Regions from separate parts of the Streptomyces sp. NPDC058646 genome, predicted to be linked through region 1. Evidence: riboswitches for the same ligand, from Rfam matches in the RefSeq annotation. Region 1 holds a riboswitch; the other holds the start of a gene.

Region 1 (15,603 bases):
GAGGGACCGGTGGAGCCCCACACGTACGGCTTGCCGACCGCCGCCCGGGCCGCCGACACCGCGGCCGCGGCCCGCCCCGACGACGGCCCGGCGGCACCCGTGGCGGGCAGCTCGGGCAGCCCGTCGGCGCGGCCGCCGGAGCGCGAGGCCCGCTCGAAGTCGGCCCGCTCCCCGGCGGACATGGCGTTGAGGAGGCGCCGGGCGGCCGCGAGCTTCGCCGTGACCGAGCGCTTGTGCGTGGCCACGTCGGCGCGCAGGGCGTCGAGTTCGGCGAGCTTGCGGGAGGCCTCCCGGCGTTCCTGGCCGAGCCGGCGCTGCTCCTCGCGGAGTTCGTCCAGCTGCCGGGCCTGGCTGCCGGTGAGGCGGTCCAGGACGGCGGCCCGCTCCAGGTAGTCGTCGGGGTCCTCGGACAGCATGAGTCCCACGGTGGGGTCGAGGCCGCCGCTGCGGTACTGGGCTCCGGCGAAGGTGCCGAGGACGCCCCGCATGGTGTTGATGCGGTCCTGGCCGCGGGCCACCGCGTCCTGGGCCCGGTTGACCTCGCCGCGGAGCCGGTCGGCCTTCTCACCGGCCTCGTTGAAGCGTTCGGTGGCCTGCTCGGCTTCCTCGAAGAGCCGGTCGACCTGGGCGCGGGCGCTCGCCGAGGGCTCGTACGGCAGGCCGGGGGCCGCGCCCGCGGGGACGGCCGCCATGGCGACGGCGACACCGGCCGCCGCGGCGGTGAGGACGGTGACCTTCGTGTTCCGGTCGAGGCCGCTGAGCCCGGACCGCCGATGGGACGCCACGTGAAGCCGCTCCCTTCCGCTGCGCGGGACCCGGGTCCGCCCCCCGTGGACGGCCGTGGGCCGGGTGCGCGCTGGCAGACAGTAACCGCACGGCCACGCACCGGCCAACGACCGCGGGAGGGCGCGCACAGCGACGCCCCGCAGGAGACGCAGGTCACCGGCGGGGCGTGCGGTCGAGGCGCGGCCTTGCAATTCGCCCGGATGGGCGGCGTACGGCGCACCTTCGGCCGGGGGCGCCGCAGCGCGAGGGGTCAGATGCGGACGCCGAACTGGAACGGCATGTTGTCCATCGACTCGTACTTGATGCCGCCGCGCGGGTTCGAGGCGTGCAGCGTCATGTTGTTGCCGGCGTAGAGGCCGACGTGGTGCAGGTCGCCGTAGAAGAAGACCAGGTCACCGGGCTGGAGCTGGCTGCGGCTGATGCGGGTGCCGTCGTTCGCCTGGGTGTAGGTGACGCGGCTGATGCTCACGCCGGCCTGCTTGTAGGCCCACTGGGTCAGCCCGGAGCAGTCGAACGCGCTCGGACCGGTGGCCCCGGAGACGTAGGCCATGCCCAGCTTGGTCTTGGCCGCCTCCAGGGCGGCTCCGGCGCGGCCGGAGGCCTTCACGTCGCCGAGGTCGACGCGCTGGCTGTCGCTGCGGCTGGCGCGCGTCTCCTCGTCCTTGATCGCCGCGCGCTCCTGCGCGGTCAGGGTGTTGAGGAGGGCCTGCGCCTCGGCGAGCTTGTCCTGCGAGACCTTCTTCTTCTCGCCGAGCTCCTTGCGGGTGGCATCGAGGTCGGTGAGCTTGCCGGAGGCCTCCTGGCGCTGCTGCGCGAGGCTGCGCTGCTTGGCCTGGATCTTCTGGACGGTTTCGACCTGCTTGCCGCTCAGGTGCTCCAGCGTGGAGGCCTTTTCGAGGTAGCTGTCGGGGTCGGCGGAGAGGAAGAGGGAGAGGGACTGGTCGATGCCGCCGTTGCGGTACTGGGCGCTGGCCATCGAACCCAGCCCGTTGCGCAGCTCGTTGAGGTCGCCCTGGCCGCGCGCGACCTGGTCCTGGAGCTGGGCTATCTCCTTCTCCAGCTTCTCCTGGCGCTCCTTGGCCCCGTTGAACTTCTCGGTGGCCTGCTCCGCCTCTTCGTAGAGTGCGTCGACCTGGGCCTTGACCTCGTCCTTGCCCGGCTTGGCCGGAGCGGCGGAGGCGCCCTGGGCGGAGAGGGCGACGGCCGCGGCCGCGGTGGCGGTCAGGACGGTCACGCGTGCGCGGTTCGGCTGCTTGGGTCGACGGTGGGACGCCACGAAGGCGAGCTCCTTCTTCCTCGAGCCGCCGAAGTACGCAACTCGGCAGCACCTCCGCCGCCACCCCGAATGAGTGATCTACCGCACGAAGGTTTGAGCAGACCCTAGTGACCCGGCTGTGATCACTTCAAATCCTGTCGGGAAAAAATTCGCCCGCCCACCAGCTTCTTTACCTACAGTGCACGCTCTGTGCCGGGTACTTGACGGTGCGTCCCGCAGACGGTCTGCCAATTCCGGCATTGGGCCCAGGAGTTACGAAACGCGCGAAAGCCGCTTCAGGAGCAAGGCGGACGCTACGGGCCGCGCCCCGGCCTTGGCCACCCCGTCGGCGACCTCCCGGTCCGTGGAGACCACGACCACCGGGCGGCCGGGCGGCTCGGCGCGCACCAGCTGGCGGATCAGCTCGTCCGCCGTCACCCCGGCCTTGGAGAACAGCACCCGCACCCCGCGCGGCGGCGCGAGCAGCACCGGGGCCGCCAGCTCCGCCCCGTCGAACACGCAGGTCATCTCCGCGCCCGTCTGCGCGGCCAGCATCGACAGGCCTCCCAGGAGCCGCAGCCGCTGCTTCTCCAGCGGCATCGTCGGATAGCCCGTCTTCGTCACGTTGTAGCCGTCGACCACCAGATGGGCCTGAGGCAGCGCCAGCAACTGGTCCAGCAGGGCCGGGTCGGTCTCCGACAGGGCCCGGGCCGCGATGTCCTTCGGCGTCATCCTGCCCGGCTCCACCGCTTCCACGGTGTCGGCCGGGCGCGTCGAGACCGGCGGCAGCGCCAGCTCGCGGCGCAGCCCCTGCGCCGCGTCCAGCACGGTGTCCAGCAGCAGCCGCAGCCGCATGTCCTCGATGCTGCGCCCCTCGCGGGTGGCCCGGCGCGAGGTCTCCAGCGCCGTCTCCACCTCCGCCAGACGCGACTTGAGCCGCCTGTTCTCGCTCTCGGCGGCGGTCACCCGGGCGGCCGCCTCGCCGCGGATCCCGTCGACCTCGGCGTTCAGCTTGCGCAGGGCCGCCTCGCCGCGCTTGACGTCGCTGAGGGCGCTGCGCAGCTTGCGCTGAAGCGATTCCGCTTCCTTGCGGGCGGCGTCCAGCTCGGTCCGCACCTGCTCGCCGCCGGTGCGCTGCAGTTCCCGTACGTGGGCCAGTTCCTCGCGGAGCCGGTCCAGTTCGCGCCGGGTCTCCTCGCCGATCCGCTCGGCGTCGGCGCGCTGCGCCTCCTCGCCCGCGGCGGCCACCAGCTTCACCCAGCCGACCGGCCGCAGGACGTACGCGGCGGCCGCCACGTCCAGGGGGTCCGCGGCGGCGGGCGGCGCACCGGCCTCCAGCGCCGCGGTCAGGTCCGTCTGCGCCTCGCGCAGCTTCTCGGCGACCCTGCCGCGGAACACGGCATCGGTCTCCACCGCCGCGGCCATGGCGTTGCCCGCGAACTTGGCGCGCCGGGACGGGGTGAACCGGGCGTACTGGCGCAGCTGCGCCGGGAGGTCCGCGACCGTCAGCCCGCCGAAGGCGTCCGACACGAACGCGACGACCCGGCGCCGCACGCCTTCCGGCAGCGGGCGGTCGAGCACCTCGGCGGCGTCGCCGGCCGAATCGGCCGGCTCAGCGCCGCTTGCTGGCTCCACAATCCGTCACCCCTACCGTGATCTACCTGTGGACGCGGCTCCCTCAGGAGTCCGCGCCCGGCCTGTCCACGAGCTCGATCTGGTCCACCGCGTTGCACCAGCGGCAGCGGACCGACTCGATGGTCTCATTGACCACCTCGCGCTCCTCGACCTTGGGCTCCCCGGCGAGGTCCAGGTGGACGTACTCCACGACCTTCGACGAACGGGTGACGTCGAAGCGCGTGAGGTTGCCGCACAGGGTGCAGCGCCACCGGGTGGTGTCGGTCGGCAGGGGAACCGTCATCAGGCCGCTCTCTCCTTCGTAGCTGCTTCAATTAAAGCCGTCCGCGGACCCGGACGCGTCGCCCGGCGGACCGCAGCTCGTAACCCTACGGCCTGCCACCGCTTCAGGTGGGCCCGGTTGCGTCATGCTCGGTCGCATGAGCATGAGGTGGCGGACCGTCCGCGAGGCCGCGCGGGGACCGGTGGTCACCCACGCGCTGATCGCCGGCTGCTGTGTGGTGTTCCTGTTCGGCCCCGCCTCGGGCCTGAACCCGGCCTACGGGACGGGCGACGCGCTGCTGTCCTCGGGGACGGCGTACTTCCACCGCTGGGGCGTGGTCCCCGACGAGCTCTTCACCGGCTCCCCGCGCGCCTGGCTGACACCGCTGACCGCGCTGTTCGTCCACGGCAGCTGGCTGCACCTGCTCGGGAACATGCTCTTCCTCCACGTCTTCGGGGCGATGACGGAGGAGCGGATGGGCCGCCCGGCGTTCCTCGTCTTCGTCATCTGTACGGGGTACCTGGCGCTGGCGGCGTACGCGGCCGCGTACGCGGGGTCCTCGCACGCGCTGGTCGGGGCGTCCGGGGCCATCTCGGCCGTCCTGGGCGCCTTCCTGTGCCTGCTCCCGAGGGCCAGGGTGACCAGCCTGTTCCCCTTCCTGTTCTTCCTGCCGCTGCGCTTCCCGGCGTGGATCGTGCTGCTGTTCTGGTTCGCCCTGCAGTGGGTGGCGGCGCACCGGGCGGAGAGCGGACCCGGAGTCGCCTATCTGGCCCACCTGGTGGGCTTCTCGCTCGGCTTCGTCTACGCCTGGGTCCGCTATCGGCGTACGACTAGAGTGGGGCGACCAGCGACGGCCACCGAGGGAGACAGCCAGCCGTGATCACCGCGATCGTGCTCATCAAGACCAGCGTGGACCGCATCCCCGAGATCGCCGAGTCCATCGCCGCGCTGGACAGCGTCAGCGAGGTCTACTCCGTCACGGGTACGTACGACCTCATCGCGCTGGTCCGCGTGGCCCGCCACGAGAACCTGGCGGACATCATCCCGGGCCGCATCAGCAAGATCCCGGGCGTCGAGGCGACCGACACGCACGTGGCGTTCCGCACGTACTCCCAGCACGACCTGGAAGCGGCCTTCGCCATCGGCCTGGACGCCTGACGCTCCGGCGCGGCCCGCCGCCTCCCCCTCGGCTCCGCCGTGGCCCGGGCTCCGGGAGGCAGTCCACCCGTGCGCGCGTCTGCGCCGCGGGCAGCGGCCCGCCCTTTGCCGCCCAGGCGGCCGGCAGCGGGTGCCCGTACGTGACGGGCCGCAGCCCGTCAGACGGCCGGGACGCAGCGGCCCTCTTCGGTGCGGTACTGCCACTTGGCGCCGTCCGCGACGAGTTCCTTCACCGCCCGCACGAACCGCTCCACGTGCTCGTCGGGGGTGCCGGCGCCGAAGCTGACGCGGATCGCGTTCAGCGAGCGCTCCCCCGGGGCCGCCTCCGGCGCGCCGCACTCGCCCTGGGCCTGCGGCTCGCTGCCCAGCAGGGTGCGGACCAGCGGGTGGGCGCAGAACAGGCCGTCGCGGACGCCGATGCCGTACTCGGCGGAGAGGGCCGCCGCGAAGTGCGAGCTGTTCCAGCCGTCCACGACGAAGGAGATGACGCCGACCCGCGGGGCGTCGTCCCCGAACAGGGACAGGACGCGGACCGCCGGGACCTCCGCCAGACCCTCGCGGACCTTCGCGATGAGGTGGTTCTCCCGGGCGACGAGGCTGTCGAACCCGGCCTCCCGCAGGGCCTTGCAGGCGGAGGCGATGGAGTAGACGCCGATGACGTTCGGGGAGCCGGCCTCGTGGCGGGCGGCCGTGGTGTGCCACTCGACGTCCACCCCGCCGTCCTCGCGCCGGGCGACCTTGCGGGAGGCGCCGCCGCCCGCGAGGTACGGCTCGGCCTCCTGGAGCCAGTCGGCGCGGCCGGCGAGGACGCCCGAGCCGAAGGGGGCGTAGAGCTTGTGTCCGGAGAAGGCGACCCAGTCCACGTCCAGCTCCTGGACCGAGACGGGGTGGTGCGGGGCGAGCTGGGCGGCGTCCAGGACGATCCGCGCACCGTGGGCGTGCGCGGCGGCGGCCAGCTCCTTCACCGGCCACAGCTCACCGGTGACGTTGGAGGCACCGGTGACGCAGACCAGCGCCGGGCCGTAGGGGTCGCGGTCGGCCAGCGCCCGCTCCAGGCCGGCGACGGCCTCGTCCGGGGTGCGGGGGGCGTTGAGGTAGGTGACCTGCGCGTTCGTCCACGGCAGCAGCGAGGCGTGGTGCTCGGTCTCGAAGACGAAGACCTGGCAGTCGGCCGGGAGGGCGGCGGCGAGCAGGTTCAGGGAGTCCGTGGTGGAGCGGGTGAAGACGACCTGGTCGGCAGGGCGGCAGTCGAGGAAGTCGGCGACCGTGGCCCGGCTCTGCTCGAAGAGGTCGGTGGACAGCTGCGAGAGGTAGCCGGCGCCGCGGTGGACGCTGCCGTAGTACGGGGCGTAGGCGGCCACGTCGTCCCAGACCCGCTGGAGCGCGGGCGCGGAGGCCGCGTAGTCGAGGGCCGCGTAGGTGACCTCTCCCCCGGTGACGAGGGGGACGGTGACGTCCCGGCCGAGCACCGGCAGCGGCTCGGCACAGGCGGGGTCCACGGCGGCGGGGGCGGAGACGGCGGTGGCGGCGGCGTTCAGGGATGCGGACATGGCGGTATCTCCCGGCAGGCAGGGGTGAATGGCTTCGGCGTGCCCGTACGCGGCCCGGCTACGGCGCGACGGCCGTGCGGCGGGGTACGGGGGGCCTCGGACGGTTCGTCCGGGTACACCGCGTACACGGCAGTGACCCTGGTCCGAGGATGGAAGAGGGGCGGAGTCGCCCTATCGCATTCGCTTGCTCACGGAAAATGCTCCTCGAGAGACCAGGACCCCTGGTGTCGAGGGATCCGCGCTTGCCGTAGACCTCGCTGCCTACGGCCCGGTCATCACCCGGGGCACCCCGCCACGGAAGGAGGGTTGCCGGACAGCAAGCCGGGGCCTGAACGCTGTCACTCGTGACCTGGTCAGCATCCTGCCACAAGATCGCCCGAGCGCAAGACCCCGGTCCGCATCGTGGACCGGGTCCTTGGCTCGAAACGATCAGGCGGGTTCAGGCGTTGCTCGCCGCCACCCACCGCTCCAGCGCGGCCCGGGCCTCGCCCGAGTCGATGGAGCGGGCCGCGCGGGCGATGCCCGCCGCGATCTGCTCCTCCAGCGTGCCCGTGCCCGGGTCCAGGGCCACCAGGGCCGCCGCCGAGTTCAGCAGTACCGCGTCGCGGACCGGGCCGGTCTCGCCCGCCAGCAGGCGGCGGGCCACGTCCGCGTTGTACGAGGGGTCCCCGCCGGCCAGGGCCGATACCTCGACCAGGTCGACGCCGACGTCGCGCGGGTCGAAGACCTGCTCCGCCACCTTGCCGTCGCGGACCCACCACACCCGCGAGGTCGCCGTCGTGGTCAGCTCGTCCAGACCGTCGTCGCCGCGGAACACCAGGGCGGAGGAGCCACGTTCGGCGAGCACGCCCGCGATGATCGGGGCCATCCGGGGGTCGGCCACACCGGTCGCCTGGGCGCGCACCCGGGCCGGATTGGTCAGCGGGCCCAGCGCGTTGAAGAAGGTGCGGATGCCCAGCTCCTTGCGGGCCGCGGCCACGTGGCGCAGCGCCGGGTGGAACTTCACCGCGAAGCAGAAGGTGATGCCGGCCTCCTCGGCGACCTGCACCACCCGCTCCCGGCTCAGGTCGAGGTTCACCCCGAGCTTCTCCAGCACGTCCGAGGAGCCGCTCGCGGAGGACGCGGCCCGGTTCCCGTGCTTGACCACCTTGGCGCCGGTACCGGCCACCACGACCGCGGACATCGTCGAGATGTTCACCGTCCTGGCCCCGTCGCCGCCGGTGCCGACGATGTCCACCGTCCGGCCCGGGACCTCGATCAGGTTGGCGTGCGCGTACATCGCCCGGACGAGGCCGTTGATCTCCGCGACCGTCTCCCCCTTGGCCCGCAGCGCGACCGTGAAGCCGGCGATCTGGGCGTCGGTGGCCTCCCCGCGCATGATCCGGTCCATGGCCCAGGCGGTGTCGTCGGCGCTCAGGTCCCGGCCGGTCAGCAGGGCGTCGAGGACGCCCGGCCAGCCACGGGCCGCCACGCTGTCGCCGCCTGCCGGGGTCACAACGTTCATGGTCCGCTCCTGTGCTAGTGGGCCGCCCCCGTGTGCGCCACCCACGGCGAAGGGGAAGGCCCTCAGCCTATCCAGCCCCGGGGACGGCAAAGAGCCCCGTCCAGACACTGGACGGGGCTCTCACCGTGGCGACACCAGGACTGGCCGAAACCGGTCCCTCATGCGTGCAACAGGGGATCAGTGGTGGCCGTGGCCGCTCTGGATCTCCTTGTACTCCTCCACCGTCGGCTTCGGGATCTGGTTGTCCTCCGCGTAGTAGCCCTTACTGAGCTTCGCGCGCAGCTTCTCCGTGCCCTTGACCTTGCGCACGACACCGTTCTCGTCGACCGTCGGGCCGATCTCGACCGGCGCGTACTGCTCGTGAGCGGTGAGGGTGTGCAGCTTGCCCTGCGGCAGCGGCTCGTGGACCTCGACGAACTCACCGTGCGGCAGGCGCTTGATGATGCCGGTCTCGCGACCGTGCAGCACCTTGTCCCGGTCCCGGCGCTGGAGGCCGAGGCAGATCCGCTTGGTGACGATGAAGGCGATGACCGGACCGACGAAGAAGCCGATGCGGGCGAACCAGGTGATCGAGTTGATCGACAGGTGGAAGAACTGCGCGAACATGTCGTTTCCACCGGCGATCAGCAGGATGACGTACCAGGTCAGCCAGGCCACACCGAAGGCGGTACGGGTCGGGACGTTGCGCGGGCGGTCCAGGATGTGGTGCTCGCGCTTGTCCCCCGTGACCCAGGCCTCGACGAACGGGTACACCGCGATCGTGGCCAGCACCAGCGGGAAGATCACCAGCGGGATGAACACGCCCAGGACGAGCGTGTGGCCCCAGAGGTTGATCTCCCAGCCCGGCATGGCACGGATGAGGCCCTCGGAGAAGCCCATGTACCAGTCGGGCTGCGCACCCGTGGACACGTGGTCCGGAACGTACGGACCGAGCGCCCAGATCGGGTTGATCGAGGCGACGCCCGCGATGACCGCGATGATGCCGAAGACCAGGAAGAAGAACCCGCCGGCCTTCGCCATGTACACCGGGAGGAGCGGCATGCCGACGACGTTGTTGTTCGTCTTGCCGGGCCCGGCGAACTGGGTGTGCTTGTGGTAGAAGACCAGGATCAGGTGCGCCACCAGCAGACCCAGCATGATGCCGGGCAGCAGCAGGATGTGGATCGAGTAGAACCGGGCCACGAAGTCGTGGCCGGGGAACTCGCCGCCGAAGAGGAAGAACGACAGGTACGTGCCGACGATCGGCACGGACAGGATCGCGCCCTCCATGAAGCGGACACCGGTGCCCGAGAGCAGGTCGTCCGGCAGGGAGTAACCGGTGAAACCGGTGAACATGCCGAGGACCAGCAGCAGGAAGCCGAACAGCCAGTTGACCTCGCGCGGCTTGCGGAACGCGCCGGTGAAGAAGACGCGCATCATGTGCACCATCATCGCCGCGACGAAGATCAGTGCCGCCCAGTGGTGGATCTGCCGGATGAGCAGACCGCCGCGGACGTCGAAGCTGATGTCCAGGGTCGAGGCGTAGGCCTCGGACATGCGGACGCCCTGCATCGGCACGTACGAGCCGTGGTACACGACCTCGTTCATGCTCGGGTGGAAGAAGAGCGTCAGGTACACACCCGTGAGGATGATGATGATGAAGGTGTACAGGCAGATCTCACCCAGCATGAAGGACCAGTGGTCCGGGAAGATCTTGCGCATGTTGGCCTTGGCCAGGCCGTAGATGCCCAGGCGGCCGTCCGCCCAGTCAGCCACGCGTTCGCCGGCCGGCGCCTTGCGCCCAGTGTCAGTGGCGGTGCTCATCCGCGCTCCCAGAAGGAAGGACCGACGGGCTCTTCGAAGTCACCGAGCGCTTCGAGGAAGCCTTCGGCATTGACTCCGATCCGCAGCTGCGGAAGCGCGTGACCGGCCGGACCGAAGATGACCCGGGCGCCGTCGGAGAGGTCGAAGGTGGACTGGTGGCACGGGCAGAGCACGTGGTGCGTCTGCTGCTCGTACAGGCTGATCGGGCAGCCGACGTGGGTGCAGATCTTGGAGTAGGCCACGATGCCCTCGTGGGACCACTCCAGTTCCTTCTTGTCCTTGATGTCCTCCGGCTGGATCCGGACGATCATCAGGGCCGCCTTGGCGATCTGCGACATGTAGTCGTGCTGCTCCTCCTCCAGGCCCTCGGGCATGGCGAAGGTCAGCGAACCGACGATGACGTCCTCGGGACGCAGCGGCTCCATCGTGTTCTGGTTGATGAGCAGCTTGCCCTTGGCCCAGAGCGTCTTGCGGAGCTTGTCCTCGGGCAGCGGGCCGAGGTCGCGCAGGATGACGATGCCGGTGAGCGGCACCAGGGCCAGCGCACCGAGCATCGTGCGGCGGATCAGCGGGCGGCGGGTGATGTTCGACTCGTCCGTACCGGCCCGGAAGTCGCTCATGACCTGCGCCTTGACCTCGGGCGAGGCCGCGATCTCGTGGCGCGTGTCGGCGATCTCCACGTCGGACATCAGGGTGCGGGCCCAGTGGACCGCACCCGCGCCGATGAGGAAGAGGGCCAGGCCCAGGGTCACACCGAGGCTGAAGTTGAGCGCGCTCACCTTCCCGATGGGGAAGATGAACACGATCTTGTCGATCGGGATGGCCACGAAGGCGACGATGAAGCCGATCGTGGACAGCATCGACAGCGTGAACATCAGGGCGACGGTGCGCTCGGAGCGCTTGGCCGCCGCCTCGTCGATGTCCTGGATGCGCGGCCGGTGGGCCGGCATCCCGGGGTCGGCGAACGGGTCGTCCGCGACCGCTACGGCACCGTGGTGCCCGTCACCCTGCTCGCTCGGCAGGTGCTTCTCTTCGGGAATGTCTTGGCTACTCATGACTTCTTGGCCTTAGCGGTGTGGGCCGCGACCCAGACGGCGACAGCGATCAACGTACCCAGACCGAAGATCCAGCCGAACAGACCCTCGGAGACGGGGCCGAGGCCGCCGAGCTTGAGGCCACCGGGGTTCGTCGACTTGTCGCCGTTCACGTTCTGGAGGTACGCGATGATGTCCTTCTTCTCCTTCTCCGGCATCGTGCTGTCCGGGAAGGAGGGCATGTTCTGCGGGCCCGTGAGCATGGCCTCGTAGATGATCTTCGGCTCGACGTCCGCGAGGTTCGGGGCGTACTTGCCGTTCGTCAGCGCGCCGCCCTCACCGGTGAAGTTGTGACACTGCGCGCAGTTGTTGCGGAACAGCTCACCACCCTTGGCGATGTCGGCACCGGCCGGGTCGTACTGCTTCTCGGTCGGCACGCTCGGGCCCGCACCCAGGGACGCGATGTACGCGGCCAGCTGGTCGATCTGCGCCTGCGTGTAGATCTTGGGCTTCTTCGGCACCTGGACGCCGGGCTGCTGCGCGGGCATGCGGCCCGTGCTCACCTGGAAGTCGACGGCTGCGGCGCCGACCCCGACCAGGCTCGGGCCGTCAGAGGAACCCTGGCCGCCGGTTCCGTGGCAGCTTGCGCAGCCCACGGCGTACAGCTTCTTGCCCTCCTCGATGGCGAGGGACTGGGCGGTTTCATCGGCCTGCGCCTTGCCTGCCGGCGCGAAGGCGGAGTACAGCCCCCCAGTGGCCGCCAGCGCGAGGAGTAGAACGACGACCGCCGCCAGCGGATGGCGTCGTCGTGCGGAGAGCTTTTTCACGGATTACCCCGGTGTCAGGATCTTCTGCGTCGGTGTTTCTGGATGGAGTGCCGGGACCTGCCCGGTGACGTGTTCGCTACTTGATCAGGTAGATCGTCGCGAAGAGGCCGATCCAGACGACATCGACGAAGTGCCAGTAGTAGGACACGACGATGGCCGACGTGGCCTGTTCGTGGGTGAACCTCTTGGCCGCGTACGTCCGGCCGAGGACCAGCAGGAAGGCAATGAGACCGCCCGTCACGTGCAGTCCGTGGAAGCCGGTGGTCAAGTAGAAGACCGAGCCGTACGGACCGGACGAGAGGCTCATGCCCTCGTGCATGACCAGCTCGGTGTACTCGAACACCTGGCCGCCAATGAAGATCGCACCCATGACGAACGTGATGATGAACCACGTCCGGAGCTTCTTCACGTCACCCCGCTCGGCGGCGAAGACGCCGAGCTGGCAGGTGAGCGAGGAGAGCACCAGGATCGTGGTGTTCGTCGCCGAGAAGGGCAGGTTCAAGGCCGAGGCCTCCGCTGTCCAGTACTCGGCGCCCATCACGGATCGCAGGGTGAAGTACATCGCGAAGAGGGCCGCGAAGAACATCAGCTCGGAACTCAACCAGATGATGGTTCCGACGCTGACGAGGTTCGGCCTGTTGACCGTCGGGTGCGCGTGCCCGGTATCTACTGTCGTTGCTGTCGCCACGACCGACATTATGTCGGTCGCTTATCCCGCCCTCACCCTGGGGGGTGCCGTTCGGAGTGTCCGGGGCGTGTGCAAGGCCCGAACGGCCCATCGGACAGGCCTCGAAAGCAAGCCGGCGATGCTGCCCGAACCGATGTTGACACGGGGTCGGACGGAGTAGCATCCGCGCATCAAGAGCGTGATTCACGGACACGTGGAGGAACGAAATGCGGGCGACTGCGCGGGTTCTGGTCTACAGCGACGACGCGGGCACCCGGGAGCAGGTGCGGCTGGCGGCCGGTCGCAGGCCCGCCGCGGACCTGCCGCCGGTGGAGTTCCTGGAGTGCGCGACCCTTCCGGCCGTCCTGTTGCTGCTGGACGCGGGCGGCATCGACGCGTGCGTGCTGGACGGCGAGGCGGTCCCGGCCGGGGGCATGGGGGTGTGCCGGCAGATCAAGGACGAGATCTTCCGCTGCCCGCCGGTGCTGCTGCTGATGGGGCGCCCCCAGGACGCCTGGCTGGCCACGTGGAGCCGCGCGGACGCGGCCGTCACCCTTCCGGTGGATCCTGTGGAGTTCGCGGACGCCCTGGCGGGCCTCCTGCGGACCCGGCTGTCCCTGGACGCGTGAGACCGCCCCTCCCGTCCCGCGGGCGCGCGCACGGCCGCCTGCGGGACCTGGGCGGCGGGCGGGCCGCCGGGGCGCGGTGAGGTTGCGGGGCCGCGGCGTACGGGCCCCGGCGCCCGCGCCCTCGCGGGGCGCAGGCGGGGCTCCGCGCCGGCCGGTGCCTAGACGGTGGGCCGCAGACGGGCCTGGTCGATCGGGCTGCGGCCTTCCTGAGTGCCCTTCAGCAGGGCGCTGCCCTCCCGCCAGTCCTTCCAGTCCATGTTCCAGTCGCCGAAGCCGTTGCCGAAGATGTCCATGTCGTCGCCGATGCTGTTGACCACCTGGACGATGTCGCCTTCGGTGATGTTCTCGTAGAACCAGGCGGCGTTGCCGGTGCTCATGCCCGTGCAGCCGTGGCTGACGTTGGCGTAGCCGTGCGAGCCGACCGACCAGGGGGCGGCGTGGACGTATTCACCGCTCCAGGTGACGCGGGTGGCCCAGTAGACGGGCAGGTTGTAGTACTCGCTGCCGCCGATGCCGACGGTGTCCCCGCGCATCTGCACGTAGTACTGCTTGCCGAGCACCACCTTGACGCCGTTGCGGGTGGAGAAGCCGGGCTTGCCGGTGGTCACCGGAATGGAGTTGATCACTTCTCCGTTGCGCTTGAACGTCAGCCAGTGCGAGGCGGCGTCGGTGGTGACCTCCACCCGGTCGCCGATCTCCAGCTTCAACGGCGTGGCGGCGGCCCCGTGGAGCTCGTCGGTGATCTTGATGCCTTCGAGGTTGCTCCGTACGGAGACCTCGGTGTTCGCGGGCCAGTAGTCCTTGGGCCGGTAGTGGAGCCTCTTGTCGTCCACCCAGTGCCAGGCCCCCTCGACGCCGGGAGGGGCGTCCACGACCAGGCCGCGCTCCACGACGGCGCGGGCGGCCTTGTCCTTGACGGGCTCGCTGAGGTCGGCGGTGAGGGGCTGCCCGACGCCGTACTTGCCCTCCTCGGGGCCGAACTCGACCTTGAGGAGCGTCTTGGCCGGGGTGGTGTCGAAGGTGAGCGTGCGCTGCCCGGGAGCGCCCCGCTCGTCCTCGGTGCTCACGGTGACCGTGTAGCGGACCCCTGCGGCCATCGGGGCGGTGCTGTGCCAGCGGTCGCCCTTGGCGGTGAGTTCGCCCGCCAGGTGGCGGCCGTGGACGTCCACGACGCTCACGTCGGTGATCCGGCCCTCCCCGCTCTTGGCGGTGACCTCCAGGGGCCGGCCGGGGTCCACGGGTCGGCTGCCGGCGGCCTGGTTGAAGGCGACCTGATCGCCCGCGTCGTACGGGCGGGCGGACAGCGGGTTGTCGCCGGACCCGCATGCGGTGGCGCCGGCCCCGAGGGACGCGACCAGCAGGGAGCAGCTGAGTACCGTCCAAAGACGCGGTGAGTGCTTCATGGGGCCAACGCTATGAAGATATGACAAATACGGCGCGCGGGATGACTGCAAACGAGGGGCCCGGACCCCTCCGAAGAGGTGTCCGGGCCCCAGGTGCCGTGCGATGCGGCCGCGTGAACGGCGCGGGTGCTACTGGTTCTGGTTCTCACCGCGGTAGTACTCGTACACCCAGCCCCACAGGCCGATGAGGATCAGCGGGGCGGAGAAGTACATGAGCCACCAGCCGAAGACGACGCCCATGAAGGCGAACGCGCCACCGATCGCCAGCGAGAGCGGCTGCCAGCTGTGCGGGGAGAAGAACCCCAGCTCGCCCGCCTCGTCGGCGACGTCGGCGTCCAGGTTGTCCTGGGCCATCTCGTCGACGCGCTTGGCCGTGAAGGCCAGGTAGTAGCCGATCATGACGCTCAGGCCGAAGGCCAGGAAGAGCGCGGTGGTACCGACGGGCTCCTTCGACCACACGCCGTACACGACGGCCATGATCAGGATGAAGAAGGAGAGCCAGAGGAACATCTTGCCCTGGATCTTCACTTGCCGGCCTCCTTGCCACCGGTGACGGCCTTGGCGCTGCCACCGTGGTCCTCGAGGTGGTCGAGGGCCGCGATCTCCGGGTGGTGCAGGTCGAACGCCGGGGATTCGGAACGGATCCGCGGCAGGGTGAGGAAGTTGTGCCGCGGCGGCGGGCAGGACGTCGCCCACTCGAGCGAACGGCCGTAACCCCACGGGTCGTCGACCTCGATCTTCTTGCCGTACTTCGCCGTCTTCCAGACGTTGTACATGAACGGCAGCATCGACAGGCCCAGCAGGAACGAGCTGATCGTCGAGATGGTGTTCAGCGCGGTGAAGCCGTCGGCGGCGAGGTAGTCCGCGTAACGACGCGGCATGCCCTCGGCACCCAGCCAGTGCTGCACCAGGAACGTGCCGTGGAAGCCGATGAACAGCGTCCAGAAGGTGATCTTGCCGAGGCGCTCGTCCAGCATCTTGCCCGTGAACTTCGGCCACCAGAAGTGGAAGCCGGAGAACATCGCGAACACCACGGTGCCGAAGATGACGTAGTGGAAGTGCGCGACGACGAAGTACGAGTCGGAGACGT
Region 2 (15,603 bases), on a different contig from region 1:
CGTCGCGCGGAAGACACCGCTGCGGCTGTAGGCGGGGTCGGCGACGAGGTGGTCGAGCTTGTTGTCCCCCGGGTTGACCGGGCCGCCGTCGGGATAAGCCCAGGAACGGCCGGCGACCCACTGGTCGGAGGAGGCGAAGTCGGCGGTGAAGACGGGGGCGGGGCGGGGCCTGAAGGGGGCCAGGCCCCCGCCGGCCCGCGGGGCGAGGCGGCGGGACAGGCGCCGCAGCCATCCGAGCGTTTCCGAGACCATGCCTGTGCTGTGCCCGGCGGGAACCGGCTCAACCACCGGTTCTCGCCGAGAGTGATCGCACGACTGCGTTCAGTCGCCGCGGTGGTGCGCCGCGCGCACGAAGGCGCGGATCAGGTCGGGGGACTTCACCCCGCGCTCCCTTTCGACCCCGCTGGACACGTCCACGCCCCACGCGCCGGTGCTGCGCAGGGCCTCCCCGACGTTGTCCGGGGTGAGCCCGCCCGCGAGCAGCCAGTGCCCTTCGGGAGCGGTGAACTCCGCGGAGCCCCAGTTCCAGGGCTTGCCGGAGCCGGGGTCGGGGGCGTCGAGGAGCAGCAGGTCCTCGCCGTACTCGCCGCAGCGCTTTACGTGCCCGGCGGTGGCCCGCAGGAGGGTCCGGCCGGGGGCCCGCAGTTCCCCGTAGTACGCGGGCCCCTCGTCCCCGTGCAGTTGCACCCCGCGCACCCCGCTCTCCTCGGCGAGACGCCGCACCTCCTCCAGAGGCTGCCCGCGGAACACCCCGACGGTCAGCACCCCGGCGGGCACCCGCCCGCCCAGCTCGCGCGCCAGGCCGGCCCCGATCGTGCGGGGGCTGCCGGGCGCGAAGACGAACCCGACGGCGTCGGCCCCGGCCGCCACGGCCACGTCGACGTCGTGGGCGGTCTTCAGCCCGCAGATCTTGACGAAGGGTGCACTGCTCTCGCTCATGCCCCGAGTCAACCAAACCCGGGCCCCCACCGCCGCCCCGTCCCGAGTACCGGGCACGCGCCAAGCTCATCCGGGGGAAGATCGTCGTGTCACCGTGGTCCAAGCTGCGCTACTACCGCCCGATGCGCACGCTGCGCCGACAGCTTGAGCCCCACGCTCCCGAGAACCACGTGACGGACGTCGCGCCGTTCCTCTTCGAGTTCCCGTGGACGGGGCGGCCCTGTCGCTGGTCGCCGAGTTCACGTCGGTCTCCGCGAAGGACGCGGACTGGAACGAGAAGCTGGACGTCCACGGCCTGCTCGTCCCGGTCTACCTGGTCGTCGACCTGCAGGACGTGGAGATCACCTGCTTCCACGACCCGTCCCCGCACGGCTACCGCTCCCGTACGACGGTGTCCTTCGGCGAGGCGCTGCGCGTACCGGCTCCCTTCGGCTGCACCCTCGACACGGCGTTCTGAAGGGCGCGGCCCGGCGGCTTCCCGTACGGAGCGGGCCCGGTGGAACGCCCGAGGGCGGCACCCGCTCCGTCCGGAGTGGGTGCCGCCCTCGGTTCGAGAACAGCCGATCAGCCAGGGGCCGATCAGAAGTCCATGTCACCGCCCGGCATGCCGCCGCCCGCGGGGGCACCGGCCTTCTCGGGCTTGTCGGCGATGACGGCCTCGGTGGTGAGGAACAGCGCGGCGATCGACGCGGCGTTCTGCAGCGCGGAACGCGTGACCTTCGCCGGGTCGATGATGCCCTCGGCGATCATGTCGACGTATTCGCCGGTCGCGGCGTTCAGGCCCCAGCCCACGGTGAGGTTGCGGACCTTCTCCACGACGACGCCACCCTCGAGACCACCGTTGACGGCGATCTGCTTCAGCGGGGCCTCGAGCGCGAGCTTCACGGCGTTGGCGCCGGTCGCCTCGTCACCCGACAGGTCGAGCTTCTCGAAGACCGAGGAGGCCTGCAGCAGGGCCACGCCACCACCGGCGACGATGCCCTCCTCGACGGCCGCCTTCGCGTTGCGGACGGCGTCCTCGATGCGGTGCTTGCGCTCCTTGAGCTCGACCTCGGTCGCGGCACCGGCCTTGATGACGGCCACGCCGCCGGCCAGCTTCGCGAGGCGCTCCTGGAGCTTCTCGCGGTCGTAGTCCGAGTCGGAGTTCTCGATCTCGGCGCGGATCTGGTTGACGCGACCCTGGACCTGGTCGCTGTCGCCCGAACCGTCGACGATCGTGGTCTCGTCCTTGGTGATGACGACCTTGCGGGCGCGGCCGAGCAGGTCGAGACCGGCGTTCTCCAGCTTGAGGCCGACCTCCTCGGAGATGACGGTGCCACCGGTGAGGATGGCGATGTCGCCGAGCATGGCCTTGCGGCGGTCACCGAAGCCCGGGGCCTTGACGGCGACGGACTTGAAGGTGCCACGGATCTTGTTGACGACCAGGGTCGACAGGGCCTCGCCCTCGACGTCCTCGGCGATGATCAGCAGCGGCTTGCCGGACTGCATGACCTTCTCCAGGAGCGGCAGCAGGTCCTTGACCGAGCCGATCTTGGAGTTGACGATCAGGATGTACGGGTCGTCGAGCGACGCCTCCATACGCTCCATGTCGGTGGCGAAGTACGCCGAGATGTAGCCCTTGTCGAAGCGCATGCCCTCGGTGAGCTCGAGCTCCAGACCGAAGGTCTGCGACTCCTCGACGGTGATGACGCCTTCCTTGCCGACCTTGTCCATCGCCTCGGCGATGAGCTCGCCGATCTGGGTGTCGGCGGCGGAGATGGAAGCCGTGGAAGCGATCTGCTCCTTGGTCTCGACGTCCTTGGCCTGGGCGAGCAGGGCGGCGGAGACGGCCTCGACGGCCTTCTCGATACCACGCTTGAGGGCCATCGGGTTGGCGCCGGCGGCCACGTTGCGCAGGCCCTCGCGGACGAGCGCCTGGGCGAGCACGGTGGCGGTGGTCGTACCGTCGCCGGCGACGTCGTCCGTCTTCTTGGCGACTTCCTTGACCAGCTCGGCGCCGATCTTCTCGTACGGGTCCTCGAGCTCGATCTCCTTGGCGATGGAGACACCATCGTTGGTGATCGTGGGGGCGCCCCACTTCTTCTCAAGGACGACGTTGCGACCCTTGGGGCCAAGGGTGACCTTGACGGCGTCGGCGAGCTGGTTCATCCCACGCTCGAGACCGCGCCGGGCCTCCTCGTCGAACGCAATGATCTTGGCCATCTGAAGTGGTCCTCCCGGACAGGGGTGGATTGCTCCGGACCGCGCCCGCGCCCGCGACGGACGGCCTGCGTGCCCGGCGGTTCCTTCCCGCCGGACCTGCGGGCCTCACCGGCCCGGTCCTCGTTTTGGTAGCACTCTCGCTTGGAGAGTGCTAACGCCAATGATTAGCACTCGCCCCCCGCGAGTGCAAGCGGCTTCGGGCAACGCCGGGCGAGGAACCGGACAGGACAGGGGCCGACCGGCCACAACGCACGAGGGGCCCCCATCCCGTGTCCAGGATGTGGGCCCCTCGTACGTCGAACACAGTGCGTGGGCGGTCGATCGCGCCAGGACTAGCCGAGTGCGAGCTTGACCATGTCCGCCTGCGGACCCTTCTGGCCCTGCGAGATCTCGAACTCGACCCGCTGACCCTCTTCAAGGGTGCGGTACCCGTCCATCTGGATGGCGCTGTAGTGGACGAACACATCCGCACCACCGTCGACCGCGATGAAGCCGTAGCCCTTCTCCGCGTTGAACCACTTGACGGTGCCCTGAGCCATGCCTAACTCCCCTATTACTGGCCCTTGCGCAGGAACGCACTTCGCGGTCCCGGGTCATCACTTGCGTCGGAACGCGTCGACCGAGGCTGAATGTATCTGCGCGAGTGCTGTCTGCAACAGGTCAATCCCACGAGAATTCTGGACACCCAGAAACACAGAAATAAAGTGAAAATTTGCCATATCCCAGGGCAACTCGGGCCAGGCATATTGCGCCAAAGCCCCATACCGCACTTGCACATTGACCCGATGTCGACCCTCACGCGACCCGTTCATATGCGGCGGGCAAGAACAGCGGAGGGGACTTCCCCAACCCTACCGCGCCCAATCAAGCTGAATTGCCCCCTCCGCTTTTTAGCGGAGGGGGCAATTACGTTTTTGCGCGTCACCTACGGGAAGGTCAGCCGCCCGCGACGGCCGGGATGATCGAGACGCCGGCACCGTCCGGGGTCACGGCCTCCAGGCCGCCCTCGAACCGCACGTCGTCGTCGTTCACGTAGACGTTGACGAAGCGGCGCAGCTTGCCCTGGTCGTCCAGGACGCGCGCGGCGATGCCCGGGTGGTTCTTCTCCAGGGACTCGATGACCTCGGCCAGGTTGGCACCCTCGGCGGACACCTCGGCCCGGCCGCCGGTGTAGGTGCGCAGGATGGTGGGGATGCGGACGTTGACGCTCATGGCGCTACTGCCTTTCCGGGGAGCAGGAGGAGATGGTCAGGCCAGTCCGGCGGCGCGGAAGGCGTCCAGGCTCGGGCGGATGGTCGCGGTCTGGCCGCTGTCCGCGGCCACCGCCTCCAGGGTCTTGAGGCCGTCACCGGTGTTCAGGACGACGGTGGTCAGCGCCGGGTCGAGCTGCCCGTTCTCGATGAGCTTCTTCGTCACGCCGACGGTCACGCCGCCGGCGGTCTCGGCGAAGATGCCCTCGGTCTGCGCGAGGATCTTGATGGCCTCGACGACCTGCTCGTCGTTGACGTCCTCGACGAATCCGCCGGTGCGCCGCGCGATGTCCAGGACGTACGGGCCGTCCGCCGGGTTGCCGATGGCCAGCGACTTGGCGATGGTGTTCGGCTTCTGCGGGCGGACCACGTCGTGACCGGCCTTGAAGGCGGCCGACACCGGGGAGCAGCCCTCGGCCTGGGCGCCGAAGATCTTGTACGGCTTGTCCTCGACGAGGCCGAGCTTGATGAGCTCCTGCAGACCCTTGTCGATCTTCGTCAGCTGCGAGCCGGACGCGATCGGGATGACGATCTGGTCGGGCAGCTGCCAGCCGAGCTGCTCGCAGATCTCGTACGCGAGCGTCTTGGATCCCTCGCCGTAGTACGGGCGCAGGTTGACGTTGACGAAGCCCCAGCCCTCGCCCAGCGGGTCGCCGATGAGCTCGGAGCAGAAGCGGTTGACGTCGTCGTAGTTGCCCTCGATGCCGACCAGCTCGCCGCCGTACACGCCGGCCATGACGACCTTGCCCTGCTCCAGGTCGTGCGGGATGAACACGCAGGAGCGGAATCCGGCCCGGGCGGCAGCGGCGCCGACGGCGCCGGCCAGGTTGCCGGTGGAGGAGCAGGAGAGGGTCGTGAAGCCGAAGGCGCGGGCCGCCTCGACGGCGATGGCCACGACGCGGTCCTTGAAGGAGTGCGTCGGGTTGCCGGAGTCGTCCTTGACGTAGAGCTTGCCGGTGACACCCAGCTCCTTGGCCAGGTTGGCCGCGTCCACGAGCTTGGTGAAGCCGGGGTTCAGGCTGGGCTTGGAGGCCACGTCCGCGGGGACGGGCAGCAGCGGGGCGTAGCGCCAGATGTTGTTCGGGCCCGCCTCGATCGCGGCGCGCAGGGCCTCCGGGTCGCCGGTGGGGAGGTCGTAGGCGACTTCCAGCGGTCCGAAGCACTCGGCGCACGCGAAGATGGGGCCGAGTCCGAAGCGGGTGCCGCACTCGCGACAGGAAAGGCCGGTGGCAGGTCCGAGGTCGACAGAATCCTGGTCGGCAGAGGTGGCGACAGTCTGTGCAGCCATGATGGCGAGGCCCTTTCTCCTCATCTTCCCCATGGCGCACTTCGCCATGAGACGGAATTGGCACCTTCCCTAGCCGGGGACCTCGCAGATGTCGCTGACGTAGCGATCGCGAGACCGACTGGAGGGTTGCCGGGGCTTCAACGGGCCGTGTCCCTCTGCCCCTCTGGATGAGCGGTATGGCACCGGGCCGCGCGCTCTATGGCGCGCCCGGGCGTTTGTGCGCGAGGACCCCCGACATGCGATGGTCCTTCGCGTTGTTCAAGACTGTAACCGAAGGCCCCGGGTGGTTGAGACAGCCGTCCGAACCGCGAGATGGATCTCAATGGGGTCAAACCGCCGAACGGCAGGGAGTGCTGAAAGTGCTGGAAGAGGTGGAGCGCTGGCTCGCCGACCGCTCCTGGTCCGCCGCCGACCGACCGCTCGACCAGCTGCTGGAGCGGAAACGGGCAGCGGGCACCACGGTCAGCGTGGTGCTGCCCGCGCTCGACGAGGAGCCGACCGTCGGCGCGATCGTCGAGGTGATCCGGCGCGAGCTGATCGAGGGACTGCCGGTCCCGCTGGTGGACGAGCTCGTCGTGATCGACTCGGGCTCCACCGACCGCACGGCGGAGGTCGCGTCGAAGGCGGGCGCCCGGGTGGTGCACCGCGACGGGATCCTGCCGCGGATACCGGCCCTGCCCGGCAAGGGCGAGGTGCTGTGGCGTTCACTGCTGACCACCACCGGGGACGTGGTCTGCTTCGTCGACGCGGACCTGCGGGACTTCTCCTCCGCCTTCGTCTCCGGAATCGTCGGACCGCTGCTGACCGACCCGGACGTGCAGTTCGTCAAGGCGATGTACGACCGGCCGCTCGGCGACGCCCCCGGGCAGGGCGGCAGGGTGACCGAGCTGGTCGCCCGCCCCCTCCTGAACCTGCACTGGCCGCAGCTGGCCGGTTTCGTGCAGCCGCTGGGAGGCGAGTACGCCGTGCGCCGCAGCCTGCTGGAACGGCTGCCGTTCCCCGTGGGCTACGGGGTCGAGCTGGGCCTGCTGGTGGACGCCCTGCACACGGTCGGGCTGGACGCCCTGGCCCAGGTGGACGTCGGCGTACGGCTCCACCGGCACCAGGACGGGAAGGCGCTGGGCCGGATGGCCGCGGCGATCTACCGCACCGCGCAGGTGCGCCTCTCGCGCGGGCACCTCGTACGGCCGGAACTCGTCCAGTTCGAGCGCGCGCCGCACGGGTTCGTGCCCCGGACCTACCCGGTGGACACCGAGGAGCGGCCTCCGATGGCGGGCATCACGGAGTACGCGCGACGCCGCGTGGCGTGAGGGTTACGCACGTTTGAGCGAGCACGAGCCGGGCTAGGTTGGCCGCATGGCTTCTCAGGTACTCGTTGCAGCGAACCGCGGCCCCCTCTCCTACGACCTCTCGGCCGAAGGCACCCTCAGTGCCCGCCGCGGCGGGGGCGGTCTCGTCTCCGGCCTCTCGGCCGCACTGGCCCGGCAGCCGGAAGCGCTGTGGATCTGCGCGGCGCTGTCGGAGGCGGACCGGGAGGCGGTCCGGCGGGGAGTGGCCGAGCCGGGCGTCCGGATGCTGGACATCGATCCCACGGTGTACGACGACGCGTACAACGGCATCGCGAACTCGGTGCTCTGGTTCACCCACCACCACCTCTACGACATCCCGCGCGAGCCGGTCTTCGACGCGCGGTTCCGCCGGCAGTGGGAGTCGTACACCGCCTACAACCAGGCCTTCGCGGAGGCCCTCGCCGAGGAGGCCGCCGAGGGGGCGCGGGTCCTGGTCCAGGACTACCACCTGGCACTGGTCCCGGGCGCGCTGCGCGAGCTCCGGCCGGACCTGCGGATCGCGCACTTCACGCACACGCCGTGGGCGTCGCCGGAGTTCCTGGGCATGCTCCCGGACGACGTCCGGAGCCGGCTGGTGTGGGGGATGCTCGGGGCGGACGTGGTCGGTTTCCACACCTGGGCCTGGGCGCACTCCTTCATGGGCGGCGCGCACCTGGACGACGAGCGGGGCATCGCCGCGCCGCGGTTCCCGGCGGGCGAGGAGCCCTCGCGGGCCCGCTCCATCGAGAAGAGCCCGTCGGGCCCGGTGCGGCACAAGCGGACGGACGTCGCCGTGTACGCGCTGGGGGTCGATGCGGAGGACCTGCGGTCCCTCGCGCACCGGCCGGAGGTCGACGAGAAGCTGGCCGCGCTGCGGGCCGAGGTCGCGGGCCGCAGGACGATCGCCCGGGTGGACCGCACCGAGCTGTCGAAGAACATCCTGCGCGGCCTGCACGCCTACCGGGAGCTGCTGACCACGCACCCCGAATGGCGGGGCGAGGTGGTGCACCTGGCCTCCGCGTACCCGTCCCGGCAGGACCTGAAGGTGTACCGGGACTACACGGCGGCGGTCGCGCAGCTCGCGGAGGAGATCAACGCGGAGTTCGGGACGGCGGACTGGCAGCCGGTGCTGGTGTCCGTGGTGGACGACTTCGCGCGCTCGCTGGCGGTGTACCGGATGGCGGACGTGGCGCTGGTGAACCCGGTGCGGGACGGGATGAACCTGGTCGCGAAGGAGATCCCGGTGGTGTCGGAGGCGGGCTGCGCGCTGGTGCTGTCCACCGGGGCCGGGGCGTACGAGGAGCTGCGCGAGCACGCGCTGACGGTGAACCCGTACGACGTCACGGCGACGGCCGAGGCGTTGCACGCGGCGCTGTCCATGCCGGCGGCGGAGCGGGCCGACCGCACGAAGCGCCTGGCCGCCGCCGCCACGACCCTCCCCCCGGCCGCCTGGTTCGAGGCCCAACTGGACGCCCTCTCCTAGCCCCGGGCCCCCTTCCTGGGGCTCCGCCCCAGACCCCGCGCCTCAATCGCCGGCGAGGCTGAACTTCGGCTGATCCCGCCTGCCAACCGCGGGAAGTCCTGAGGCGCGGGGCGCGGGGCTGAGCCCCGGATCTTCAGCCCGACCCAACGCCAAACCCAGCCCCGCCGGCGCTTGAGGCGCAGGCCACAGGCCACAGCCCTGGATCTTCAGGCCCCAAACCCAGCCCAGCCCAGCCCAACGCCACACCCAGCCCCGCCGGCGCTTGAGGCGCGGGGCGCAGGCCGCAGCCCTGGGTCTTCAGCCCAGCCCAACGCCACACCCAGCCCCGCCGGCGTTTGAGGCGCGGGGGTCCGGGGGCCGGCCCCCGGCGACGGCGCCGCGGGGGCGGTCCGAGCTGCAGCCCGCAGGGAGGGGTCAGGCCCGCAGCGCAGCGGCCAGTGCGGCGAGGAAGGCCACGACCTGGGACGGTCCCGCGAGGACGAGGTCGGCCCGGGAAGCCAGTCCGGGGACCTCCGCCGAGCCGCTGCACACCAGCAGCCCCGGCAGCCCGTCGGTCCGCCGCTTCTCGACGGCGGCGAAGGCCGCGAGGTCACCCAGGTCGTCGCCGGCGTACAGCACGGCCTCCGCGCCGGTCTCCGCGAGGAACTCCGTCAGGGCGACGCCCTTGTCGGTCCCCGGCGGCCGCAGCTCCAGGACGGCCCGGCCGGGCTCGACCATCAGCCCGTGCCGTGCGGCCAGCCCGGCCAGCGGTTCCCGCAGGGCCGCGAAGGCCGCGTCGGGGTCCTCGGCGCGGCGGGTGTGGACGGCCAGCGCGCGGCCCTTCTCCTCGATCCAGGTGCCCCGCCAGGCCCCGATCGACTCCAGGAACCCCGGCAGCTCGGCCCGTACCGCCGCCACCCCGGGGTGCTCGGCGGGGGCGTGGACCGTCCCCGTGACGGCGTCCCAGCGCTCGGCCCCGTAGTGGCCGAGGACCACCAGGTGCTCCAGCCCGGGAACCCCGGCGAAGCCCCCGTAGCGGACGGCGACGCCCGCCGGCCGGCCGGTGATCACGGCGACCGAGGCCACCTCCGGGGCCAGCGCGGCCAGGGCGGGCACGGCTCCCGGGTGCGCGCGGGCCTGGTCCGGGTCCGGGACGATGTCGGCGAGGGTGCCGTCGAAGTCGAGTGCGACCACGGACCGCCGGGGTGCACGGAGCAGGGCCTCGAGTCCCTCGCGTCCGGCGGCGGTGACGGGCATCGGCAAGTCGTGCGGATGGCTCCCCATACGGTCGACCCTAACGGCCCAGCCGCACGACGGCTATGGCGCAGGCCACGCCCGCCGCAGGCGGCACGCTCCGGTCATCTCCGGGCCCGCTGGGCCTCGCGGATGCGCCGCAGCCGGTTCACCGTGCCCGGGGCGTGGGCCAGCGCCCGGGGATCGTCCATGAGCGCGTTGAGCAGCTGGTAGTAGCGGACCGGGGTCATCCCCAGCCCTTCCCGTATCGCCCGCTCCTTGGCGCCGGGCCCGGGCCAGGTGCGTCCCTCGTACGCGAGCACCGCGGCCTCCGTGGCCGTCAGCTGCCCCTCGTCCGTCATACCGCCAGATTAACGCCGCCCACCGACACCGGCGCCGCGCGGCGGGACCGCCCCGCGTCAGCGCGGGTCGGCCGCCCGCGCCGCCGTCGCGATCTCGTCCAGGACCTTCGCGGGCTGCCCGCCCGGCTGGACGGTCTTGCCGATGTTCTGCTTGATGTCCTCGCTGACCCCCGCCCAGGACTTCTTGCCGACGGGGTAGAGCCGGGACGTGGGCAGCGCGGCCAGGAAGGTCTTCAGCTGCGGGGCGGACCCGCCGGTGCCGCTCTCCATGGCCCGGTAGCCGCTGGTGGTGACGGGCAGCAGGTCGTACTGGTTGGTGAAGGCGGTCACGTTCTTCGCCTCGTACAGGTAGTCCAGGAACTTGCCGGACTCCGCCTTGTGCCCGTTCTTGAAGGCCATCACCCAGTCCGCGACGCCCATCGCGGGCTGTTCGTTGCCTTCGGCGGTGGGCAGGGGGACCATGCCGAACTTCACGCCCTTGGCCGCGGCCTGCTTCACGAGCGTCGGGTGGCCGTTGAGCATGCCGACCTCTCCGCGGGTGAAGGCCTCGAAGGCGGCCCGGCGGTCCAGCTTGCCCGGCTCGACGGGGCCCGTCAGGCCCTGGCCGACCATCTTGTCGCGGAGGAACTCCAGCGTCTTGACGTTGTCGGGCGAGTCGATCGAGTAGCTCTCTTCGTTGTCGGTGTAGCCGCCGCCGCCCGCCAGCATCCACATCATCGTCTCGGCCTGCGCCTCCTCGCGGCCCAGCGGCAGCGCGAAGGGGGTCTGGACGCCGGCGCCCTTGAGCTTCTTCGCGGCGGCTTCCAGTTCCGCCCAGCTCTTGGGCTGCCAGCCGCTCTTGGCGTCCTTGGCGAGCACGCCGGCGTCGGTGAGCAGCTTCTCGTTGTAGAAGAGCAGCCGGGTGCTGGCCACGAAGGGCATGCCGTACTGGACGCGCTTGACCTTGCCCGCCTCGGCGAGCGGGCCGAGGAAGTCGGCCTCCGTCTTGACGGAGAGCAGCTCGTCCACGGAGTACAGCTTGCCGTCGGCCGCGTAGTCGGCGTAGGCGCCGATCTGCGCGATGTCGGGGGCCTTGCCCGCCTTGACCATCTCGGCGACCTTGGCGTCGACCTCGGACCAGTTGTAGACGCTGACCTCGACCTTCGTGCCGGGGTGGTCCTTCTCGAAGGCGTCGGCGAGACCCTTCCAGTACGTCGCCGACGAGTTCTGCGGATTGTCCCCGTAATCGGCCGCCACGACCCGGAGGGTCACCTCGTTGTCCCCGGTGAGTCCGCCGAGGGCTCCGCAGCCGGTGAGCGTCGCGGTCAGGCACAGTGCGGCACCGGACGCGGCCGGCCTCAGGTAACGGCCCTTCACAGTTCTCCATCCACCCCTTGTTGTACGTACGATCCACGTAAGGTCTACACCACTTTGGCGCCTCGTCCACATCCGGATCCCTCCCGTGTCCGGTTCGTGTCCGGACCCCCGTCCCGACCACGGCCCCGAATTTGTATGGTCACTCAACAATCCCTCTCAATGGACTAGACCTTTCCCCGTCGAGCACGCGAGACTGTCCTCTGTGAAACCCGTGAAACACGTCATCGCCCTCGATGTGGGCGGCACCGGGATGAAGGCCGCCCTGGTCGCCGCCGACGGCACCCTGCTCCACGAGGCGCGCCGCGCCACCGGCCGCGAGCGGGGCCCCGACGCCGTCGTCGAGACGATCCAGGCCTTCGCCGCCGAGCTGCTCGACACCGGCCGGGAGCGCTTCGGGCGCCCCGCCTCGGCCGCCGGTGTCGCCGTACCCGGCATCGTGGACGCCGAGAACGGGATCGCCGTCTACGCGGCGAACCTGGGCTGGCGCGACGTGCCGATGCGGGAGCTGCTCAGCAGGCGCCTCGGCTCGATCCCCGTCGCCCTCGGCCACGACGTCCGCACGGGCGGGCTCGCCGAAGGCCGCATCGGGGCGGGCCGCGGCGCCGACCGCTTCCTCTTCGTCCCCCTGGGCACCGGCATCGCCGGAGCCATCGGCATCGCCGGCCGCATCGAGGCGGGCGCCCACGGCTACGCGGGCGAGATCGGGCACATCGTGGTCCGCCCCGGCGGCCCCGCCTGCGGCTGCGGGCAGCACGGCTGCCTGGAGACCCTCGCCTCCGCCTCCGCCGTCAGCCGCGCCTGGGCCGCCGCCTGCGGCGACCCGGAGGCGGACGCCGCGGACTGCGCCAAGGCCGTCGAGGACGGCGACGCACGCGCCCGCGAGGTCTGGCTGGCCGCGGTCGGCGCCCTCGCCGACGGGCTGGTCACCGCGATCACCCTGCTGGACCCGCGCACGCTGATCATCGGGGGCGGGCTCGCCGAGGCGGGGGAAACCTTGTTCACACCACTACGGAAGGCCGTGGAGGAGCGCGTGACGTTCCAGCGGCTCCCCCACATCGTTCCGGCGGCCCTCGGGGACACCGCCGGATGCCTGGGCGCAGGGCTGCTCGCCTGGGACCTACTCGCCACGGAGGTACCTGCCTGATGTCCGGAAGCGCGCACAGCACTGTTCTCTCCGGCGCCAGGGTGGTGCTGCCCACCGGAACCGTGGCCGACGGACGGGTCATCGTCGAGGGCGACCGCATCGCCGGCAGCGCCCCGGAGGGTGCGCAGGTCGTCGACCTCTCCGGGCACTGGATCGTCCCCGGCTTCGTGGACATGCACAACCACGGCGGCGGCGGCGCCTCCTTCACCTCCGGCACCGCCGAGGAGATCCTCAAGGGCGTACGGACCCACCGCGAGCACGGCACCACCACCCTGGTCGCCTCCACCGTCACCGGCGACCTCGCCGAACTCGCCCGGCGCGCCGGACTCCTCGCCGAACTGACCCAGCAGGGCGAGATCGCGGGCATCCACTTCGAGGGCCCCTTCATCAACCCCTGCCGCAAGGGCGCGCACGAGGAGGACCTGCTGCGCGACCCCGACCCGGCGGAGGTCCGCAAGCTGATCGACGCCTCGCACGGCGCCGCCCGCATGTTCACCCTCGCCACCGAGCTGCCGGGCGGGCTGGACTCCGTACGGCTGCTCGCCGAGCACGGGGTGATCGCCGCGATCGGCCACACGGACTCCACGTACGAGCAGACGCGCGAGGCCATCGACGCGGGCGCGACCGTGGCCACCCACCTCTACAACGCGATGCCGGGCATGGAGCACCGTGCCCCGGGCCCCATCGCGGCCCTGCTGGAGGACGAGCGGATCACCGTCGAGCTGATCAACGACGGCACCCACCTGCACCCGGCCATGCTGGAGCTGGCCTTCCACCACGCGGGCGCGCACCGCGTGGCGCTGATCACCGACGCGATGGACGCCGCCGGGTTCGGCGACGGCACCTACCGCCTCGGCCAGCTGGAGGTCGAGGTCAGGCAGGGTGTGGCCCGGCTCGTCGAGGGCGGTTCCATCGCGGGTTCGACCCTGACCCTGGACACCGCGTTCAAGCGCTCGGTCACCCTCGACAGGCTGCCGGTGGAATCGGTGGTCCAGGCGATCTCCGCCAACCCGGCCAAGCTGCTGGGCCTCTACGACGAGATCGGCTCGCTGGAGCCCGGCAAGTACGCGGACCTCGTCGTCCTCGACGCCGAGTTCGGGGTCCGGGGCGTCATGCGGCGCGGCGAATGGGTCGTCAGCCCTGCGGTGCGGGCCGCGATCTGACGGCCAAGCGGCTGGAAGAACCGGAGCGGTCGGCCCCAGGACTGGGCCGGCCGCCTTCTCTTTGGCATGATCCCGGCAGCGACAGACCCGGGGGAGCCCATGATCCTGACCGTGACGCTCAACAGCGCGCTCGACGTCACGTACCGCGTGCCGCGGCTGCTCCCGCACGCCTCGCACCGGATCACCGCCGTCTCCGAACGCCCCGGCGGCAAGGGGATCAACGTCGCCCGGGTCCTGGCCGCCCTCGGCCACGAGGTGACGGCCACCGGGTTCACGGGCGGCCCGGCCGGCTCCCTCGTACGGGAGCTGCTGGCCGCCTCCCCCGGGGTGGTGGACGCCCTGGTCCCCTGCGCGGGCACCACCCGCCGCACCGTGGCCGTCGTCGACGACGCCTCGGGCGACACGACCCAGTTCAACGAGCCGGGGCCGCTGATCACCGCCGAGGAGTGGTCCTCGTTCCTGGTCCGGTACGGGCAGCTGCTGGCCGGGGCCCGCGCGGTGGCCCTGTGCGGCAGCCTCCCGCCCGGCGTCCCGGTGGGGGCGTACGCCGTGCTCGTACGGGCCGCCCACGCGGCCGGGGTCCCGGTCCTGCTGGACACCAGCGGCGAGGCCCTGCGCCGCGGGGTCGCCGCCCGCCCCGAGATGATCAAGCCGAACGGCGCCGAACTGGCCGAGCTGACCGGCTCCCGCGACCCGCTCCCCGCCACCCGCGACGCCCGCCGCCGGGGCGCCCACGCGGTGGTCACCTCGCTGGGCCCCGCGGGCCTGCTGGCCGCCACCGCCCAGGGCACCTGGCAGGCTGCCCCGCCCCGCACCGTGGCCGGCAACCCCACCGGAGCCGGCGACTCCGCGGTCGCCGGGCTGCTGTCCGCCCTGGTGGAGGGCGTGGACTGGCCGGAGCGCCTGACCCGCGCGGTCGCGCTCTCGGCGGCCACGGTCGCCGCCCCCGCGGCGGGAGAGTTCGACCCCCGCACCTACGAGGAGGTACGGGGGTCGGTGAAGGTGACGCAGCCTCAGTAGCCGACCGCGGAAGCGGCCTTGCCGGCCTCCGCGTCAGCGCCGGACCGACGCCGGATCAGCGCCCGGTCAGCGCTTCTCCAGCGCGAACTGGTCGATGGCCGCGTCGCACGAGTTCCCCTGCTCGCAGGAGATCCTGATCGTGTTCGTGCCCTTCTTGAGGTTCACGTAGGCGTAGGTGTTGGTCCACCCCTTCGCCCAGTCGCCCTCGGCGGCCTTCGCGAAGTTCTTCATGTTCAGCGCACGGTTCTGCGCGGTGCCGTTGACCGTCAGCGTCGTGTTGGCGTCCTTGCCGGGCACCCCGTAGATCATCCGGAAGGTGTACTCGCCGTCCTTGGGCACCTCGACCGTCCAGGTGACGGCCGCGCCGACCTGGTTGAAGTTGCCGACGTACTGGCCGCCCGCGCTCTTCGCGCCCGGCACCGCGGCCAGCAGCGTCGCGCCACCGGTGAGGTCCATCCCGGCGCCCGAGGCGTCCGCCTTGGGCAGCGGGGCCTCCGAAGGCTGCGGGGAGCCGCTCGGGGGCGGGCTGGAGGGGTTCTGCGGGGCCGACGACGGGTTCTGGCCCGTGCCCTCGGTCTTCCCCTCGTCCTTGGTCTTGCCGTTGTCGCCGAAGGCCAGGGCCGCGCCGATGCCGATCGCCACGGCCGCGACCACCGCCACGGCCGCGATGAGCAGGCCCTTGCGGCTGGACCCGCCGCCGCCGTGGCCGCCGCGGCCGCCCGGACCGCCGGGGTGCGCCATGGTCTGGGTCTGGTGCTGCGGGGACTGCTGCTGCGGGGGAACGCCGTACCCGCCCGCCTGGAGCGCCTCGGGGGCCTGGTACTGCGCCTGGTAGGGGGGCTGCTGGGCGGGACCG

The links. Region 1 has a riboswitch for S-adenosylmethionine ahead of ACFWUZ_RS27420 (aminotransferase class V-fold PLP-dependent enzyme). Riboswitches for the same ligand answer to the same signal wherever they lie in the genome.
Region 2: linked by a shared signal. The riboswitch ahead of thrC (threonine synthase) and the one ahead of ACFWUZ_RS27420 (aminotransferase class V-fold PLP-dependent enzyme) in region 1 are both predicted to bind S-adenosylmethionine.

The regions. Positions count from the first base shown of each region.
Region 1 is NZ_JBHXRK010000025.1:100,740-116,342, reverse strand. It holds gene ACFWUZ_RS27450 (NlpC/P60 family protein) at 1-785, opposite strand, end outside; gene ACFWUZ_RS27445 (NlpC/P60 family protein) at 1,037-2,062, opposite strand; gene ACFWUZ_RS27440 (NYN domain-containing protein) at 2,315-3,679, opposite strand; gene ACFWUZ_RS27435 (hypothetical protein) at 3,720-3,959, opposite strand; gene ACFWUZ_RS27430 (rhomboid family intramembrane serine protease) at 4,096-4,818, shown strand; gene ACFWUZ_RS27425 (Lrp/AsnC family transcriptional regulator) at 4,815-5,096, shown strand; gene ACFWUZ_RS27420 (aminotransferase class V-fold PLP-dependent enzyme) at 5,255-6,646, opposite strand; SAM riboswitch class IV at 6,880-6,996, opposite strand; gene trpD (anthranilate phosphoribosyltransferase) at 7,086-8,150, opposite strand; gene ACFWUZ_RS27410 (cytochrome bc complex cytochrome b subunit) at 8,328-9,953, opposite strand; gene ACFWUZ_RS27405 (Rieske 2Fe-2S domain-containing protein) at 9,950-11,008, opposite strand; gene ACFWUZ_RS27400 (c-type cytochrome) at 11,005-11,814, opposite strand; gene ACFWUZ_RS27395 (heme-copper oxidase subunit III) at 11,891-12,511, opposite strand; gene ACFWUZ_RS27390 (hypothetical protein) at 12,709-13,110, shown strand; gene ACFWUZ_RS27385 (Ig-like domain-containing protein) at 13,269-14,513, opposite strand; gene ACFWUZ_RS27380 (cytochrome c oxidase subunit 4) at 14,643-15,041, opposite strand; gene ctaD (cytochrome c oxidase subunit I) at 15,038-15,603, opposite strand, start outside.
Region 2 is NZ_JBHXRK010000016.1:107,469-123,071, reverse strand. It holds gene ACFWUZ_RS20760 (beta-glucanase) at 1-252, opposite strand, end outside; gene ACFWUZ_RS20755 (phosphoribosylanthranilate isomerase) at 322-939, opposite strand; gene ACFWUZ_RS20750 (hypothetical protein) at 1,145-1,396, shown strand; gene groL (chaperonin GroEL) at 1,519-3,141, opposite strand; gene ACFWUZ_RS20740 (cold-shock protein) at 3,474-3,680, opposite strand; gene ACFWUZ_RS20735 (MoaD/ThiS family protein) at 4,078-4,353, opposite strand; gene thrC (threonine synthase) at 4,390-5,679, opposite strand; SAM riboswitch class I at 5,697-5,853, opposite strand; gene ACFWUZ_RS20725 (glucosyl-3-phosphoglycerate synthase) at 6,039-6,989, shown strand; gene ACFWUZ_RS20720 (trehalose-6-phosphate synthase) at 7,036-8,490, shown strand; gene otsB (trehalose-phosphatase) at 8,905-9,753, opposite strand; gene ACFWUZ_RS20710 (DUF3263 domain-containing protein) at 9,828-10,064, opposite strand; gene ACFWUZ_RS20705 (extracellular solute-binding protein) at 10,122-11,420, opposite strand; gene ACFWUZ_RS20700 (ROK family protein) at 11,632-12,564, shown strand; gene nagA (N-acetylglucosamine-6-phosphate deacetylase) at 12,564-13,727, shown strand; gene ACFWUZ_RS20690 (1-phosphofructokinase family hexose kinase) at 13,827-14,747, shown strand; gene ACFWUZ_RS20685 (CBM35 domain-containing protein) at 14,814-15,603, opposite strand, start outside.